Regions from separate parts of the Pseudomonas ulcerans genome, predicted to be linked through region 2. Evidence: predicted binding sites of a transcription regulator. Region 2 holds the regulator's gene; the other holds the start of a gene.

Region 1 (8,523 bases), on a different contig from region 2:
CCACCGGCGAAGTCGCCGGTGCTGTTGATGGTGGCGTTGAGGATCAGGTCTTTCTGCAGGTGACTGCCGTTGAACTCGATCGGATCGTCCTCACCGCTGCCGCTGTAGCTCCCGGTGATTTCCAGGGATTCGGTATAGGTCTGGTTTTCGCTCTTGAAACCGGCGTTGGTCAACTGCACGGTCTGGGCATAAGCGGGGAGGGTGGCGGAAGCTACCGCCATGGCGAGCAGGGTCTTGCGCAAAAGCATGGAAGCCACGGTTCAGTCCTTAAACGTCGTAGAAATCACGGTGCGTCCTTGCGTGGCCGGGCCTTGTTGGTGGTGATGGCTAAGTGCCACGCAACGAGCGGGGCGCATGGTAAAGGACTCGCCATCAAAATGACATCCTTTTGACGCCGGCTTTTCGTGAGCCCTTGCCGCTTTTCGCCGCTGCCGGCGGCATCCTGCGGAAAGCCATTGCCGCTTTTCTGGCATTGCCGCTCCCGGCAAAACAGCAGAAACCCCGGTTTCATTGGGGTTTCCTGTTTTGGCATGGGACTTGCTCTCTCATCGCCAACGAACCATCCGGTCAACCTTCGAAGGTTTCCCCGACATGAGCATCAGCTTCGATAAAGCGCTCGGTATCCATGAAAAGGCCCTGGGCTTCCGCGCCCAGCGCGCCGAGGTGCTGGCCAACAACATCGCCAACGCCGACACGCCGAACTACAAGGCGCGGGACATGGACTTCTCCAAGGTACTCGCCGCCGAAACCGAGAAGACCCAGAAAGGCGGTCATTTCGCCCTGGACCGCACCAACGCCCGGCACATCGAGGCCGACGGCGTGGCCCTCAGCGACGAGGCCCTGCAGTACCGCACGCCGATGCAGCCTTCGATCGACCAGAACACCGTCGACGCGCAGCTCGAACAATCGAACTACGCCGAGAACGCCGTCGGTTTCCAGGCCAGCTTCACGCTGCTCAACAGTAAATTCAAAGGGCTGGTGTCGGCCCTGCGCGGAGAGTAAGTCATGTCCCTCGCCAGTGTTTTCAACATCGCCGGTAGCGGCATGAGTGCCCAGACCACCCGTCTGAACACCGTCGCCTCGAACATCGCCAACGCCGAGACCGTCTCGTCGAGCATCGACCAGACCTACCGCGCCCGTCACCCGGTGTTCGCCACCACCTTCCAGCAGGCGCAGAACGGCAGCCAGTCGCTGTTCCAGGACCAGGACGCGGCAGGGCAGGGCGTGCAGGTGCTCGGCGTGGTCGAGGACCAGAGCAACCTCGAAGCGCGCTACGAGCCGAACCATCCGGCAGCGAACAAGGACGGCTACGTCTACTACCCGAACGTCAACGTGGTCGAGGAAATGGCCGACATGATCTCGGCCAGCCGCTCGTTCCAGACCAACGCCGAGTTGATGAACACGGCCAAGACCATGATGCAGAAAGTACTGACCCTGGGTCAGTGACAAAAGGACCGAGCCAATGGCCAGTGTCAACGATACGACTTCAGGGGTGAACCTCAACGACGTCATCAAGTCGTCCGGGGTCAAGACCACCTCGCAAACCGGCGTCGCCTCCGCCACCAACAGCTCCACCGGTGGCCAGACCCTGGGCAAGGATGCGTTCCTGCAGCTGCTGGTGACCCAGATGCAGCACCAGAACCCGCTGGATCCGCAGGACAACAGCGAGTTCGTCGCCCAGCTGGCGCAGTTCAGCAGCCTGGAAGGCATCACCACGCTGAACGAGTCGGTCACCGCGATTTCCAGCAACTACAAATCGTCCCAGGCCCTGCAGGCCTCGTCCCTGGTCGGTCGCTCGGTGATCGCCCAGACCGACAAGGCGGTGGTCGACACCTCGAAGAGCCTGAACGGTTCGGTGGTGGTACCGCAGTCGGTGAGCAGCGTCACCGTGACCATCAAGGACAAGGACGGCAATGCCGTGCGCACCCTACAACTGGGCGAGCAGAAAGCCGGCAACGCCGCCTTCGTCTGGGACGGCAAGAACGAGAAGGGCGAGGTCATGGAGCCGGGCACCTACACGTTCAAGGCCACCACCACGGTCGATGGCAAGGAAGCGGAGATGTACACCCTGCTGCCGGCCACGGTCAGCAGCGTCACCATCAGTCAGACAGGGGGCGAGATGATGCTCAATCTCGCCGGTCTGGGCAGCGTCGCGCTGTCCAAAGTGCAAACCATCGGTATATAGAGCCGGCTAACGGCACAGGAGTGAAAGATGTCCTTCAATATCGGCCTTAGCGGTCTCTATGCGGCAAGCAAGCAACTGGACGTTACCGGCAACAACATCGCCAACGTCGCCACCAACGGCTTCAAGTCTTCCCGTGCGGAATTCCAGGACGTGTATTCGGCGAGCAAGCTGGGCGTGGGCAGCAAGACCGTCGGCAACGGCGTGAGCCTGGCGGCGATTTCCCAGCAGTTCGGCCAGGGTGACGTGAACAACACCGGTAACGTGCTGGACATGGCGATCCAGGGCCAGGGCTTCTTCGTGCTCAGCGACAACGGCTCGCTCACCTATACCCGCGCTGGCGCCTTCCAGACCAGCAAGGACAGCTATGTCGTGACCTCCGACGGCCTGCGCCTGCAGGGCTACGCCGCCGACGAAAACGGCAAGATCCTGACGTCCAGCCTGACCGATCTCAAGATCGACACCCTGTCGCAGCCGCCGAAGGCCACCAGCCTGGTCACCCAGGGCATCAACCTGAACTCCGAGGCCACTCCGATTCCGTTGCCGACCGCGACGCCGGCGGGCCCGACCTTTGTGCCGACCGACGAAACCACCTACACCAAGAAGTTCTCGACCGAGATCTACGATACCCAGGGCAACAAGCACACCCTGGAGCAGTACTATCGCAAGACCGACCAGAACACCTGGACCATGTACTCCCTGATCGACGGGCGCAACCCGCAGAACCCGGCCAGTGCCACGCCGCTGGTGGGAACCATGACCTTCAAGTCCGACGGCAGCATCAATACCATGACCGGCTCGGTGGCTCCGGACGACAGCTTCGCCGTGGTCAACAACGTCTTCACCATCAAGGGCTGGATTCCGGCGACCTACAACTCCACCACCGGCACCTGGGGTTCCAACGGCTCCGCGGCCAATGCCGGCGGCGTGCGCCTGGACATGAGCTCGACCACGTCCTACAACACCGATACCGCGCGCCTGCCGCCAACCCAGGATGGTTATGCCACCGGCCTGCTATCGAGCCTGAGCATCGACTCCACCGGCGTACTGTTCGCCAGCTTCAGCAACCAACAGTCCCGTGCCATCGGCCAGGTGGCGATTGCCAGCTTCGCCAACGAGCAGGGTCTGGAGCAGATGGGTGGTACCCGCTGGAAGGAAACCTTCGCTTCGGGTAGTGCCGGCATCGACACGCCGAAGACCGGCACCCTGGGTTCGATCTCCTCCAACTCCCTGGAAGAGTCGAACGTCAACCTGACCCAGGAACTGGTCGAACTAGTCAAGGCGCAGTCCAACTACCAGGCCAACGCCAAGACCATTTCCACCCAGAGCGCCATCATGCAGACCATCATCCAGATGACCTGATGCTGGCCGGGTAGCGTGAATGCGAGCCCCTTCCCGTTCCGGGCGGGGGCTTGTCGTTTCAGTGAGGTGCACATGAAGCGGTATGTGATTGCCGGGCTGCTGCTCCTGGCGGCGAGTCAGGCCGTGGCGGCCATGGCGCCGTGGTATCGCTGGGAAAGCCAGGCCGACGGACGCCTGGTGTGTTCGCAGCATTCGCCGGGGGATGGCTGGAAGCGTTTTGCCGGGCCGTTCAATAATGCCGGCTGCCGGCCCTGACATCCAGGTGAGGCCTGGAGGGCAGGTCTGAGGCGGGATCTTGCCGCCACCGGCAAGGTCACCGCCGATAATTTGTCTTCTCCCGCTGCTGCAACCTTCCCCAAAACCGCCAAAGCCCCGAAAACATGGGCCTTTTCCCGGCTGTTCAAAAACTGGATCGAAAATTGCTTTCATCCCGCCACAGCAGCGGTGAACGGCAAGTGTTCGCCAGCGCAGCGGAGGATGACTGTGGACAAGATGCTTTACGTGGCCATGACCGGCGCCAGCCAGAACGCGCTGGCGCAGAAGGCCCATGCCAACAACCTGGCGAACATTTCCACCAGCGGTTTCCAGCGTGACCTGGAGCAGGCGCGCTCGATGCCGGTGTTCGGCGACAGCTTTCCGGCGCGTGCCTATGCCATGACCGAGCGCCCGGCCACCGATTTCACTCCCGGCGCGCTGCAGGAAACCGGCCGCGACCTGGACATCGCCGTGGGCGGCGACGGCTTCATTGCCGTGCAGGCCCCCGATGGCAGCGAAGCCTACGTGCGCACCGCCAGCCTGAACATTGACGCGGTCGGCGTCCTGCGCGCCGGCAACGGCATGCCGGTAATGGGCAATGGTGGTCCGATCGCCGTGCCGCCGGAGCAGAAGATCGAAGTCGGCCAGGACGGCACCATCACCATTCGCGCCATGGGCGAAGGCCCGCGGGTGATGGCCGAGGTCGACCGCATCAAGCTGGTCAATCCCGACCTGAAGACCATGACCAAGGGCCTCGATGGCCTGATCCACACCAAGACAGGCCAGCCTGCTGCAGCCGATGCCAACGTGCAGGTGGTGTCCGGTTTCCTCGAAGCCAGCAACGTCAACGCCGTGGAAGAAATGACCTCGGTGCTGGCCCTGGCCCGGCAGTTCGAACTGCACGTAAAGATGATGAACACGGCCAAGGAAGGCGACGAAGCCATGGCTCGGGTTTTGCAAATCAGCTAATTGACACAGGCGTAGCGCCGTAAAACAGGCGTACCAGGAGAACAGCATGCTTCCGGCTCTTTGGGTCAGTAAAACCGGTCTGTCCGCCCAGGACACCAACCTGACCGTCATTTCCAACAACCTGGCCAACGTATCGACCACCGGCTTCAAGCGTGATCGTGCCGAATTCCAGGACCTGCTCTACCAGGTGAAACGCCAGCCAGGCGCCCAGTCTACCCAGGACAGCGAGCTGCCGTCGGGCCTGCAAGTGGGTACCGGTGTGCGCATCGTCGGCACCCAGAAGAACTTCATGACCGGCAGCCTGCAGACCACCGAGAACCCGCTGGACCTCGCGGTCAACGGCCGTGGCTTCTTCCAGGTCCTGCAGCCGGATGGCACCGTTTCCTACACTCGTGACGGTACCTTCCACCTGAACTCCGACGGCCAGATCGTCACCGCCAACGGCTTCGCCCTGGAACCGGCCATCGTCGTGCCGCCGGATGCGCAGACCTTCACCGTCGGCCAGGACGGCACCGTGTCGATCACCACCGCCGGCAACCCGGCCGCGCAGATCATCGGCAACATCCAGACCGCCGACTTCATCAACCCGGCCGGCCTGCAGTCGCTGGGCGGCAACCTGTTCCTGGAGACCGCCGCCAGCGGCGCGCCGCAGATCGGTACCCCGGGCCTGAACGGCTTCGGTACCACCATGCAGCAGACCCTGGAGAACTCCAACGTCAGCACCGTGGAAGAACTGGTCAACATGATCACCACCCAGCGTGCCTACGAAATGAACTCCAAGGTGATTTCCACCGCCGACAGCATGCTCCAGTACGTTACCCAGAACCTGTAATTGACCTGGGCAAAGCCGTTTTCACCGTTACACCGTGAGGTCAGAGTCATGAGCCGTTTGTTGTCCGTAGTCGCCCTGGGGGGGGCGGTGTTGCTGGCTGGTTGCGTCGCGCCGACGCCCAAGCCCAACGATCCGTATTACGCGCCTGTGTTGCCGCGTACGCCCCTGCCGGCGGCCGCCAACAACGGTTCGATCTACCAGGCCGGGTTCGAGCAGAACTTCTATAGCGACCGCAAGGCGTTCCGGGTCGGTGACATCATCACCATCACCCTCAACGAGCGGACCCAGGCGAGCAAGAACGCCGGCTCGCAGATCGACAAGGACAGCACCGCCAACATTGGCCTGACCTCGTTGTTCGGTTCCAGCCTGACCACCAACAACCCGATCGGCAGCAACGACCTCAGCCTCAGTGCCGGCTACAGCGGCACCCGCGGCACCAAGGGCGACAGCAAGGCGGCCCAGGGCAACACCCTGACCGGCTCGATCACCGTGACCGTGGCCGAGGTGCTGCCCAACGGCATCATCGCCGTGCGCGGCGAGAAGTGGATGACCCTCAACACCGGTGACGAGCTGGTGCGGATCGCCGGCCTGGTCCGGGCCGACGACATCGCCACCGACAACACCGTGTCGTCGACCCGGGTCGCCGATGCGCGCATCACCTATTCCGGGACCGGGGCCTTTGCCGATGCCAGCCAGCCCGGCTGGTTCGACCGCTTCTTCCTCAGCCCGCTTTTCCCGTTCTAGGTTCGGGTGACCATGTTCAAGTTCAAGCAGTTCGTAGCCACGACCCTCCTGCTGGTCGTGGCGTGCAGCGCCCAGGCCGAGCGCCTGAAGGACATCGCCAGCATTTCCGGCGTGCGCTCCAACCAGTTGATCGGCTACGGCCTGGTGGTGGGGTTGAACGGTACGGGTGACCAGACCACCCAGACCCCGTTCACCCTGCAGACCTTCAACAACATGCTCTCGCAGTTCGGCATCAAGGTGCCGGCGGGCTCGGGCAACGTGCAACTGAAGAACGTCGCCGCGGTATCGGTGCATGCCGACCTGCCGCCGTTCGCCAAGCCGGGCCAGGTGGTGGACATCACCGTCTCGTCCATCGGCAACTCCAAGAGCCTGCGTGGCGGCAGCCTGCTGATGACGCCGATGAAGGGTATCGACGGCAACGTCTACGCCATCGCCCAGGGCAACCTGGTGGTGGGCGGCTTCGACGCCGAGGGTCGCGACGGCTCGAAGATCACCGTCAACGTTCCGTCGGCCGGCCGCATTCCTGGCGGTGCCACCGTCGAACGTGCCGTGCCCAGCGGTTTCAACCAGGGCAACAGCCTGACCCTGAACCTCAACCGTCCGGACTTCACCACCGCCAAGCGCATCGTCGACAAGGTCAACGAACTGCTCGGCCCGGGTGTGGCCCAGGCGGTGGACGGCGGTTCGGTGCGGGTCACCGCGCCCCTCGATCCGGGCCAGCGCGTCGACTACCTGTCGATCCTGGAGAACCTCGAGATCGATCCGGGCCAGGCGGTGGCCAAGGTCATCATCAACTCGCGTACCGGTACCATCGTCATCGGCCAGAACGTCAAGGTCTCGCCGGCGGCGGTGACCCACGGCAGCCTGACCGTGACCATTACCGAAGACCCGATCGTCAGCCAGCCCGGCGCCTTCTCCAACGGCCAGACCGCCGTGGTCCCGCGCTCCCGGGTCAATGCCGAGCAGGAAGCCAAGCCGATGTTCAAGTTCGGCCCGGGCACCACGCTCGACGAGATCGTCCGTGCCGTCAACCAGGTGGGCGCCGCGCCCAGCGACCTGATGGCGATCCTCGAAGCCCTCAAGCAGGCCGGCGCGTTGCAGGCCGACCTGATCGTGATCTGAGGACGCCCGGCCATGGACATGCCCAAGAGCACGATGTTCAGCACCACCGACAGTGGTGCCTACACCGACCTCAATCGCCTCAACTCGCTGAAGGTGGGTGACCGCGACAGCGAGGGCAACCTGCGCAAGGTGGCCCAGGAATTCGAGTCGCTGTTCCTCAACGAGATGCTCAAGTCGGTGCGCTCGGCCACCGACGTGCTGGCCAAGGACAACCCGCTCAACACCGAGACCACCAAGCAGTACCAGTCGATGTACGACCAGCAGCTGGCGGTCAGCCTGTCCCGCGAGGGCGGCGGCATCGGCCTGCAGGACGTGCTGATGCGCCAGTTGTCCAAGCAGAAGGCCAGCGCGCCGAATACCAGCCCGTTCCCGCGGGTCGATACCCAGCAGCGCGCGCTGTGGGCGAGCAAGGTGACGGAGCCGGCACGCAAGGCCGAAGAAACCGCGATCACCCGCAACGATGTGGCCGCCCTCAATTCGCGACGCCTGGCCTTGCCGGGCAAGCTCACCGACCGCCTGTTGGCCGGTATCGTGCCGTCGGCGGACGCTGCCGCAGCCACCACCAACAATGCAGCGATTCCGGCGCGTACCACGGCCATGACCGATGCCGTGGTCAAGGGCGACTGGCAGCCGGCGCAGACCTTCGCCGCCCCGGGCACGACGCGCATCTACGGCCGCGCCGTGGCCCAGCCACCACTGGCACCGGCGAAGAAAGCCTTCGACTCCAGCGACGATTTCGTTGCCACCATGCTGCCGATGGCCGAGCAGGCCGCCAAGCGCATCGGCATCGACCCGCGCTACCTGGTGGCCCAGGCTGCGCTGGAAACCGGCTGGGGCAAATCGGTCATGCGCTCTGCCGATGGCAGCAGCAGCCACAACCTGTTCGGCATCAAGGCCACCGGCAACTGGCAGGGTGATTCGGCGCGGGCGATCACCAGCGAGTTCCGCGACGGCCAGTTCGTCAAGGAAACCGCGGCGTTCCGTTCCTACGATTCCTACCAGGACAGCTTCCACGACCTGGTCAGCCTGTTGCAGAACAACGCGCGCTATCAAGATG
Region 2 (8,523 bases):
ACCAGGACAGCCCGCTGATGAATGGCAACACGCCAATCCTCGGCCTGGACGTCTGGGAGCACGCCTACTACCTGCGCTACCAGAACCGTCGCCCGGAATACATCAACGCCTTCTACAACGTGGTTGACTGGGCCGAAGTCGAACGGCGCTACGTTGCTGCCCTGGCGTGAGTGAAAGACGGATGCGTTCGGATGTCTTGTCCATAGGCAGTGTGCGCTTGTTCCGTCTGGCCCTGGGTACCGTGCTGTTGTTGGTCGGTACCGCCTTGCTGTTGGCCCAGGCTATCGCCTGGCTCGATCTCGAACCGCGCATGCTGCGCGCGCTGGAGGGCGGTGCCTTGTGTGCCCTGGGCACTGCGCTGGGCGCCGTTCCGGTGCTGGTGATCCGCAACATGCCGGTGGCCCTGGCCGATTCCCTTCTGGGCTTTGGTGCTGGTGTCATGCTGGCGGCCACGGCCTTTTCCCTGATCATCCCGGGGCTGGATGCCGCTCAGTCGGTCGGCTTCGGCAAGTGGGGGGCGGGTGGCCTGATCAGCTTAGGCCTGTTGTTCGGTGCCTTCTGCCTGTACCTGGTGGATCGCAAGGTTGCCGGTGCCTCGCCGGAGGCGCTGGTGGCGTCCGGCAGCCAGCCGGTGGTGCCGGCGCGTATCTGGGTGTTCGTCATCGCGATCATTGCCCACAACATCCCGGAAGGCATGGCCATTGGCGTGTCGGCTGGTGGTGGCATGCCGGACGCGGACAGCCTGGCGATGGGCATCGCCCTGCAGGACGTGCCGGAAGGCCTGGTCATTGCCCTGGTGCTGGCAGGTGCTGGGATGGCGCGTTTCCAGGCGTTCCTGATCGGTGCTGCGTCCGGGCTGGTCGAACCGGCGGCTGCCGTGCTCTGTGCCTGGCTGGTGAAACTGGCCGAACTGGCGTTGCCGCTGGGGCTGGCCTTTGCCGCAGGAGCCATGCTGTTGGTGGTGACCCAGGAAATCATTCCTGAATCGCGGGCCAATGGGCATCATCGCTTGGCGAGCCTGGGGCTTTGCGTCGGATTCTGCTTGATGATGGTGATGGATACGGCGTTGTCCTGATCCCGCCCTTGCACCCAGGCCTTGTGCGGTTCTTCGCAGGTGAGCCAGCTACAGCAGGCTGCATGAAAAAGCCCGCCAATTGGCGGGCTTTTTCATTACAGGCGATCACTCGCCTTCGTCAAACCGGTTGTTGATCAGCTCGATCAGTCCATCCAGCGCGGCCTGCTCCTCTTCGCCCTCGGTCAGCAGGTGCACCTTGGTGCCTTTGCCGGCGGCCAGCATCATCACCGCCATGATGCTCTTGCCGTCCACCAGCCTGTCCGGCGCGCGCCCAACCTTGACCGTGCAGGGAAACTTGCCGGCCACGCCGACGAACTTGGCGGCGGCGCGGGCATGCAGCCCCAGCTTGTTGATGATCTCGATTTCGATTGCGGGCATCGCGGGTGGGATCCTGTGGGCTAGAGGTCGCGGTGACGGACCTGGACATTCTTCAAGATGGGTTGCAGCAACTGGCCCAGGCGTTCGGTCAGGTAGACGGAGCGGTGGTGACCGCCCGTGCAGCCGATGGCGATGGTCACGTAAGCACGGTTGCTGGCGGCGAAGCGTGGCAACCATTTCAGCAGGTAGGAGGAGATGTCCTGGAACATCTCTTCCACGTCCGGCTGCGCGGCAAGGTAGTCGATGACCGGTTGATCCCGCCCGGAGTGCTCGCGCAGTTCCGGCTTCCAGTACGGATTCGGCAGGCAGCGCACGTCGAACACCACGTCGGCATCCACCGGCATGCCGCGTTTGAAGCCGAAGGACTCGATCAGGAACGCCGTGCCGGGCTCCGGCTGGTTGAGCAGGCGCAGCTTGATCGAATCACGCAACTGGTACAGGTTCAGGTTGGTGGTATCGATCTTCAGGTCTGCCAAGTCGGCGATGGGCCCGAGCAGCTCGCTCTCGACCCGGATCGCCTCGGCCAGGGAGCGGTCCGGGTTGGTCAGCGGGTGGCGGCGGCGGGTTTCGGAAAAGCGCTTGAGCAGGGTTTCCTCATCGGCATCCAGGTACAGCACGTCGCACTGGATGTGACGGGCGCGGGCTTCGTCGAGCAGTTCGGGGAAGCGCGTGAGGTGGCTGGGCAGGTTGCGGGCGTCGATCGATACCGCCACCCGCGGTTGCAGCAATTCCGTATTGATCAGTGCGCTCTCCGCCAACTGCGGAAGCAGGCCGGCGGGGAGGTTGTCGATACAGTAGTAACCATTGTCTTCCAGGACATCGAGGGCCGTACTTTTGCCGGATCCGGAACGGCCACTGACAATGATCAGGCGCATGGCTCAGCTTCCGTTCTGTTCGTCCAGGACAACCTGGTACAGGGCGGTGCTGCTGTTGGCGGCGCGCAGCTTGTCACGCACGTCCTTGCGGTCGAGCATGCTGGCAATCTGGCGAAGCAGTTCGAGGTGCGCATCAGTGGCGGCTTCCGGTACCAGCAGCACGAACAGCAGGTCTACCGGGGCGCCGTCGATGGCGTCGAAATCGATGGGGGCGTCCAGGTGCAGCAGGGCGCTGATCGGACTGGCGCACCCCTTGAGACGGCAGTGGGGAATGGCGATGCCATTGCCGAAGCCCGTCGAACCGAGTTTCTCCCGGTCGATCAGGCTCTTGAACACGTCCTGGGTGTCCAGCTCGGGAACTTCCTTCCCGATCAGGTTGGCGATCTGTTCGAGTACACGCTTTTTACTGCCGCCCGGCACGTTCACGAGGGAACGGCCGGGGGTCAGGATGGATTCAAGTCGGATCATGGATGAGGGGGATCAGCGGGCAGCTGCACCTTGCAGCAGACTTTGCTGTTTTTCCTTGTGTTTTTTCAGTTGGCGGTCGAGCTTGTCGGTCAGGAGGTCGATGGCGGCATACATGTCTTCGTGCTCTGCGTTCGCTACCACTTCACCGCCGGGAATCTGCAAGGTCGCTTCGATCTTCTGCTGCAGCTTCTCGACCTTGAGGATCACCTGCACATTGGTGATGCGGTCGTAGTGGCGCTCGAGCCGGGCGAGTTTTTCCCCGATGTAGGTACGCAGGGCCTCGGTGACTTCTACATGTTGTCCACTGATGTTGACTTGCATACTGCTTCTCCTTTGTTGCCGTGCATAAAGAGGCAGGTGTTGCGCCTGCCACTGAATTGCGATGGCACACCTCAGGGAAGGTCACATCAATCGCTTGCGTTCACTCGATGGTGCGATACCGAGGGACTCGCGGTACTTGGCGACGGTGCGACGTGCTACCTGGATGCCTTGTGCCTCCAGTAAACCAGCGATCTTGCTGTCACTCAATGGCTTTTTCTGATTTTCCGCGGCAACCAGTTTCTTGATGATCGCGCGGATGGCAGTGGACGAGCATTCACCGCCTTCGGAGGTGCTCACATGACTGGAGAAAAAGTACTTCAGTTCATAGATTCCCCGGGGCGTGTGCATGTATTTCTGCGTGGTGACCCGGGAAATGGTCGATTCGTGCATGCCCACCGCCTCGGCGATGTCGTGCAGGACCAGCGGCTTCATGGCCTCGTCGCCGTGATCGAGGAAACCACGCTGGTGCTCGACGATCTGGGTCGCCACCTTCATCAGCGTCTCGTTGCGGCTCTGCAGGCTCTTGATGAACCAGCGCGCCTCCTGCAACTGGTTGCGCATGAAGGTGTTGTCGGCGCTGGTGTCGGCACGGCGGACGAAGCCGGCATACTGCGGATTGACCCGCAGGCGCGGTACCGCTTCCTGGTTCAGTTCCACCAGCCAGCGCTCGTTGTCCTTGCGCACGATCACGTCGGGGACCACGTATTCCGGCTCGCTCGACTCGATCTGCGAGCCGGGGCGAGGGTTCAGGCTCTGTACCAGCTCGATGACCTGGCGCAGTTCGTCTTCCTTGAGCTTCATGCGGCGCATCAGCTGGCTGTAGTCGCGGCTGCCGAGCAGGTCGATGTAGTCACTGACCAGGCGCTGTGCTTCGCTCATCCACGGTGTGTTGGATGGCAACTGGCGCAGTTGCAGCAGCAGGCATTCGCCAAGGTTGCGCGCACCGATGCCGGCAGGCTCGAACTGCTGGATGCGGTGCAGGACGGCTTCGACCTCGTCCAGCTCGATGTCGAGCTCGGGATCGAAGGAGTCGCAGATTTCTTCCAGGGTCTCGTCGAGGTAGCCCTGGTTGTTGATGCAGTCGATGAGGGTGACGGCAATCAGCCGGTCGGTATCCGACATCGGTGCCAGGTTCAACTGCCAGAGCAGGTGGCTTTGCAGGCTCTCGCCCGCAGACGTACGGGTGGTGAAGTCCCACTCGTCATCATCGTTGCTTGGCAGGCTGCTGGCGCTGGTCTGGTAGATGTCTTCCCATGCGGTGTCCACCGGCAGTTCGTTGGGAATGCGCTCGTTCCATTCGCCTTCTTCGAGGTTTTCCGCGCTGGGGGCGGATTGCTCGAAGCTGCTTTCCTGCGCTTCCGCGACCGGCTTGCTCTCGGCGTTGTCGGCCATGGGGTCGCTGTTGTCGAAGTCGTCGCCTTCTTCCTGGCGTTCGAGCATCGGGTTCGACTCCAGGGCTTCCTGGATTTCCTGCTGCAGGTCCAGCGTGGAAAGCTGGAGCAGTCGGATGGCCTGTTGCAACTGCGGGGTCATCGTCAGTTGCTGGCCCATTCTTAGGACGAGCGATGGTTTCATGGCTGGGGCTTAACACCTTATTCGCCGGCGCGCATGCGCCATCTCTACACGGGCGCGGGGCGCCAATTTTAAGCAAGATATATGCCTGAAATTGATGCGTTTGCCTAGAGCGCTGTAACAATTAAGCCGTAATAATGGCTGAATGCCAGCGCTCGGTCACTCCGGTACGTCGACCTACAGGCGGAACTCGTGGCCGAGGTACACCTCTTTCACCAGCTGGTTGGCCAGGATGGTTTCCGAATCGCCTTCGGCAATCAGCTGGCCATCGTTGACGATGTAAGCGGTTTCGCAGATATCCAGGGTTTCACGGACGTTGTGGTCGGTGATCAGGACGCCGATGCCCTTGGCCTTCAGGTGATGGATGATCTGCTTGATGTCGCCGACCGAGATCGGGTCGACACCGGCAAAGGGTTCGTCGAGCAGGATGAACTTCGGCGCGGTAGCCAGGGCCCGGGCGATTTCCACGCGACGACGTTCGCCACCGGACAGGCTCATGCCGAGGTTGTCACGGATGTGGCTGATGTGGAATTCCTGCAGCAGGCTTTCCAGCTCCTTGCGCCGTCCATCGCGGTCGAGGTCCTGGCGGGTTTCCAGGATCGCCATGATGTTGTCGGCGACCGACAGCTTGCGGAAGATCGAGGCTTCCTGCGGCAGGTAGCCGATACCGGCGCGGGCACGACCGTGCATCGGCTGGTGGCTGACATCCAGGTCGTCGATCAGCACGCGACCCTGGTCGGCCTGGACCAGCCCGACGATCATGTAGAAGCATGTGGTCTTGCCAGCGCCGTTGGGGCCGAGCAGTCCGACGATCTGGCCGCTGTCGATGGACAGGCTGACGTCGCGCACGACTTGCCGGCTCTTGTAGCTCTTGGCCAGGTGCTGGGCTTTGAGAGTTGCCATTACTCGGCCTTCTTCTTCGGCTGGATCACCATGTCGATGCGCTGACGTGGTGTCTTGATGTCTTTCCCGCCGCGGCCGGCGGTAGCGACCTGGGTCTTCGAGTTGTAGACGATCTTCTCGCCTTCGGTGGTATTGCCTGCGTTGATCACTCGGGCCTGGTCGGTGAGGATGATCAGGTCCTTGCCGGCCTGGTACTGGATCTGCTTGGCATAGCCTTGCATCTTGTCCGGCTTGGCGGCGTCCTGTTGCTGCTCGAAATAGGCCAGGTTGCCGACCGAGGTGGCGGTGTCGATATCGCCGGCCTGGTTCAGGGTGACGGTCACGACGTTGCCTTTGATCATCATCGAACCCTGGGTGATGATCACGTCGCCCGTGTAGGTGGCGACCTTGTTCTTGTCGTCCATCTGGGCGCTGTCGGCCTGGATGCGAACGGGCTGCTCGCGATCGTTGGGCAGGGACCAAGCGCTCGCGCTTCCCAGTGCCGCGCTCAGGCTGAGCAAATAAGGGAGGGTTTTAACGAGCCTCATACTGTCCTCTTACGTTGGACAGCAGGTCCATCCTGCCGTCTTTCAAATACGCTTTCATTCCCTTGCCCGTAGTCACGCCACCGGCGCCGTCGATTCTAACGTCTTGCTCGGTTTGCGCATATTGCTTCTGCGGGAATACCGTCATGCGACTGGAGGTGATGATGGTGGTGCGATTCTGCTCGTCGGTACGGGCCACGCGCACGGCGTCGATCAACTCGACCTCGGTGCCGTCCGGGTTGACCTCGCCGCGCTCGCTCTGCACATGCCAGGGGAAGGTGGTGCCACGGTACATCTGCAGGTCCGGCTTGGTCAGCAGGGTGACTTCGCTGGCCTTGAGGTGCTCGACCTTGTCCGCGGTCATTTCGTACTGCAGCTTGCCGTCGGGCAGGAACTGCACACTGTGGGCGTTGATGGCGTAGTAGTCGATGGCGCTTTCGTCGACCTGTGCGACCGGCTGGTCGAGGAAGCGCTCGGGCACGATGTTCCAGTAGCCGATCGCCGCGAAAAGCGCGGCGATCACGCTGAACAGCGCAATGTTGCGAATCTTCTTGCTGAACATGACGGGCTCTACAGGTAGTGGGCGTTTGCTGCTTCCAGGTTGCCCTGGGCTTGCAGGATCAGTTCGCAGAATTCACGTGCCGCGCCTTCGCCGCCGCGGGCCTGGGTCACGCCGTGGGCATGCTCGCGGACGAACGCCGCGGCATTGGCCACCGCCATGCCCAGGCCGACCCGGCGGATCACCGGCAGGTCGGGCAGGTCGTCGCCCAGGTAGGCAACCTCTTCATAGCTTAGGCCGAGCTGGGCGAGAAGCTCGTCCAGCACCACCAGTTTGTCCTCGCGGCCCTGGTACAGGTGCGGAATGCCGAGGTTCTTCGCCCGGCGCTCGACCACCGGGGTCTTGCGTCCGCTGATGATCGCGGTGGTGACTCCGCTGTTCATCAGCATCTTGATGCCCTGGCCGTCGAGGGTGTTGAAGGTCTTGAATTCGCTGCCGTCTTCCAGGAAGTACAGGCGGCCGTCGGTGAGCACGCCGTCCACGTCGAAGACTGCCAGCTTGATGGCTTTGCCGCGTTGCAACAGGGTATTCATCACATCACTCCGGCGCGCAGCAGGTCGTGCATGTTCAAGGCGCCGACGGGACGGTCGGCCTTGTCGACGACCACCAGCGCGCTGATCTTGTGGTCTTCCATGATCTTCAGGGCCTCGGCGGCGAGCATTTCGGCGCGGGCGGTCTTGCCGTGGACGGTCATGACCTCTTCGATCAGGGTCTTGTGTACATCGATGTTGCGGTCGAGGCTGCGGCGCAGGTCGCCGTCGGTGAAGATCCCGGCGAGGCTGCCGTCGGCTTCGGCCACCACGGTCATGCCCAGGCCCTTGCGCGACATTTCCAGCAGGGCGTCCTTGAGCAGGGTGCCGCGCTGTACCTGCGGCAACTCGTCGCCGGCGTGCATGACGTTCTCCACCTTCAGCAGCAGGCGGCGGCCCAGGGCGCCGCCTGGATGCGAGAAGGCGAAGTCTTCGGCGGTGAAGCCACGCGCTTCTAGCAGGGCGATGGCCAGGGCGTCGCCCAGTACCAGGGCGGCGGTGGTAGAGGAGGTCGGGGCCAGGTTCAGCGGGCAGGCTTCCTGGGCCACGCGGGCGTCGAGGTTGACCTCGGCGGCCTTGGCCAGTGGCGAGTCGGGGTTGCCGGTGAGGCTGACGAGCTTGATGCCCAGGCGCTTGATCAGCGGCAGCAGGGTGACGATTTCGGCGGTGGAGCCGGAGTTGGACAGCGCCAGGATGATGTCGTCCCGGGTGATCATGCCCATGTCGCCGTGGCTGGCCTCGGCGGGGTGGACGAAGAACGCCGGGGTTCCGGTGCTGGCCAGGGTCGCGGCGATCTTGTTGCCGATGTGCCCGGATTTGCCCATGCCTACCACGACAACGCGGCCCTTGCTGCCCAGGATCAGTTCGCACGCCTTGACGAAGTCGGCGTCGATATGGGCCAGCAGGCCTTCTACCGCTTCGATTTCGAGGCGGATGGTGCGTTGTGCGGATTGGATCAGGTCGGTGGATTGGCTCATGTCGGAAATCGGTTTGCCTGATGAAAAGGTCGCGATTATAGCGGTAATGCGCGAAAGCCTCACCTGCGGATTGGCCCCGGGCAGCCTGTTGGAGCGTTTTGGCGCGACGCGGTTCCGTCGCACGATGGCATGAAAATGCCTGTACCGGGCCTGAACAGGCCGCGTCATGGCCTTGGGAAGGGCTTGCCAGCGGTGCTATAGTTCGCCACCAGTTCGGCCCGCTCGATAGCTGCGTGCCTCCACGAAGGGGGCGTGCGTCAGAGCGACAAGGCTGCATCGCAAGGAGTCTAGATGAGCGTTGATAACGCCTACGCGGTCGAGTTGAAGGGCGTCACCTTCAA

Evidence for each region. Region 2 encodes sigma-54, which starts transcription at its own class of promoters, with help from an activator protein. Its sites were predicted from a motif close to ANTGGCATNNANNTTGCTNT; they were not measured.
Region 1: a site for sigma-54 is predicted at 3,951-3,970, ahead of V0R59_RS00120 (flagellar basal body rod protein FlgF). Genes of this name have one in related genera too.

The regions. Positions count from the first base shown of each region.
Region 1 covers NZ_JAZDQN010000001.1:18,467-26,989, forward strand. Annotated here, with positions in the region: gene V0R59_RS00085 (autotransporter family protein) at 1-248, opposite strand, end outside; gene V0R59_RS00090 (hypothetical protein) at 284-532, opposite strand; gene flgB (flagellar basal body rod protein FlgB) at 592-1,002, shown strand; gene flgC (flagellar basal body rod protein FlgC) at 1,006-1,446, shown strand; gene flgD (flagellar hook assembly protein FlgD) at 1,463-2,185, shown strand; gene flgE (flagellar hook protein FlgE) at 2,213-3,544, shown strand; gene V0R59_RS00115 (hypothetical protein) at 3,617-3,799, shown strand; gene V0R59_RS00120 (flagellar basal body rod protein FlgF) at 4,028-4,768, shown strand; gene flgG (flagellar basal-body rod protein FlgG) at 4,815-5,600, shown strand; gene flgH (flagellar basal body L-ring protein FlgH) at 5,649-6,344, shown strand; gene V0R59_RS00135 (flagellar basal body P-ring protein FlgI) at 6,357-7,466, shown strand; gene flgJ (flagellar assembly peptidoglycan hydrolase FlgJ) at 7,479-8,523, shown strand, end outside.
Region 2 covers NZ_JAZDQN010000013.1:15,538-24,060, reverse strand. Annotated here, with positions in the region: gene V0R59_RS14095 (superoxide dismutase) at 1-170, shown strand, start outside; gene V0R59_RS14090 (ZIP family metal transporter) at 182-1,075, shown strand; gene V0R59_RS14085 (HPr family phosphocarrier protein) at 1,181-1,453, opposite strand; gene rapZ (RNase adapter RapZ) at 1,474-2,328, opposite strand; gene ptsN (PTS IIA-like nitrogen regulatory protein PtsN) at 2,332-2,796, opposite strand; gene hpf (ribosome hibernation-promoting factor, HPF/YfiA family) at 2,809-3,117, opposite strand; gene V0R59_RS14065 (RNA polymerase factor sigma-54) at 3,199-4,692, opposite strand; gene lptB (LPS export ABC transporter ATP-binding protein) at 4,867-5,592, opposite strand; gene lptA (lipopolysaccharide transport periplasmic protein LptA) at 5,592-6,119, opposite strand; gene lptC (LPS export ABC transporter periplasmic protein LptC) at 6,106-6,678, opposite strand; gene V0R59_RS14045 (KdsC family phosphatase) at 6,687-7,208, opposite strand; gene V0R59_RS14040 (KpsF/GutQ family sugar-phosphate isomerase) at 7,208-8,182, opposite strand; gene V0R59_RS14035 (hypothetical protein) at 8,181-8,315, shown strand; gene V0R59_RS14030 (ATP-binding cassette domain-containing protein) at 8,474-8,523, shown strand, end outside.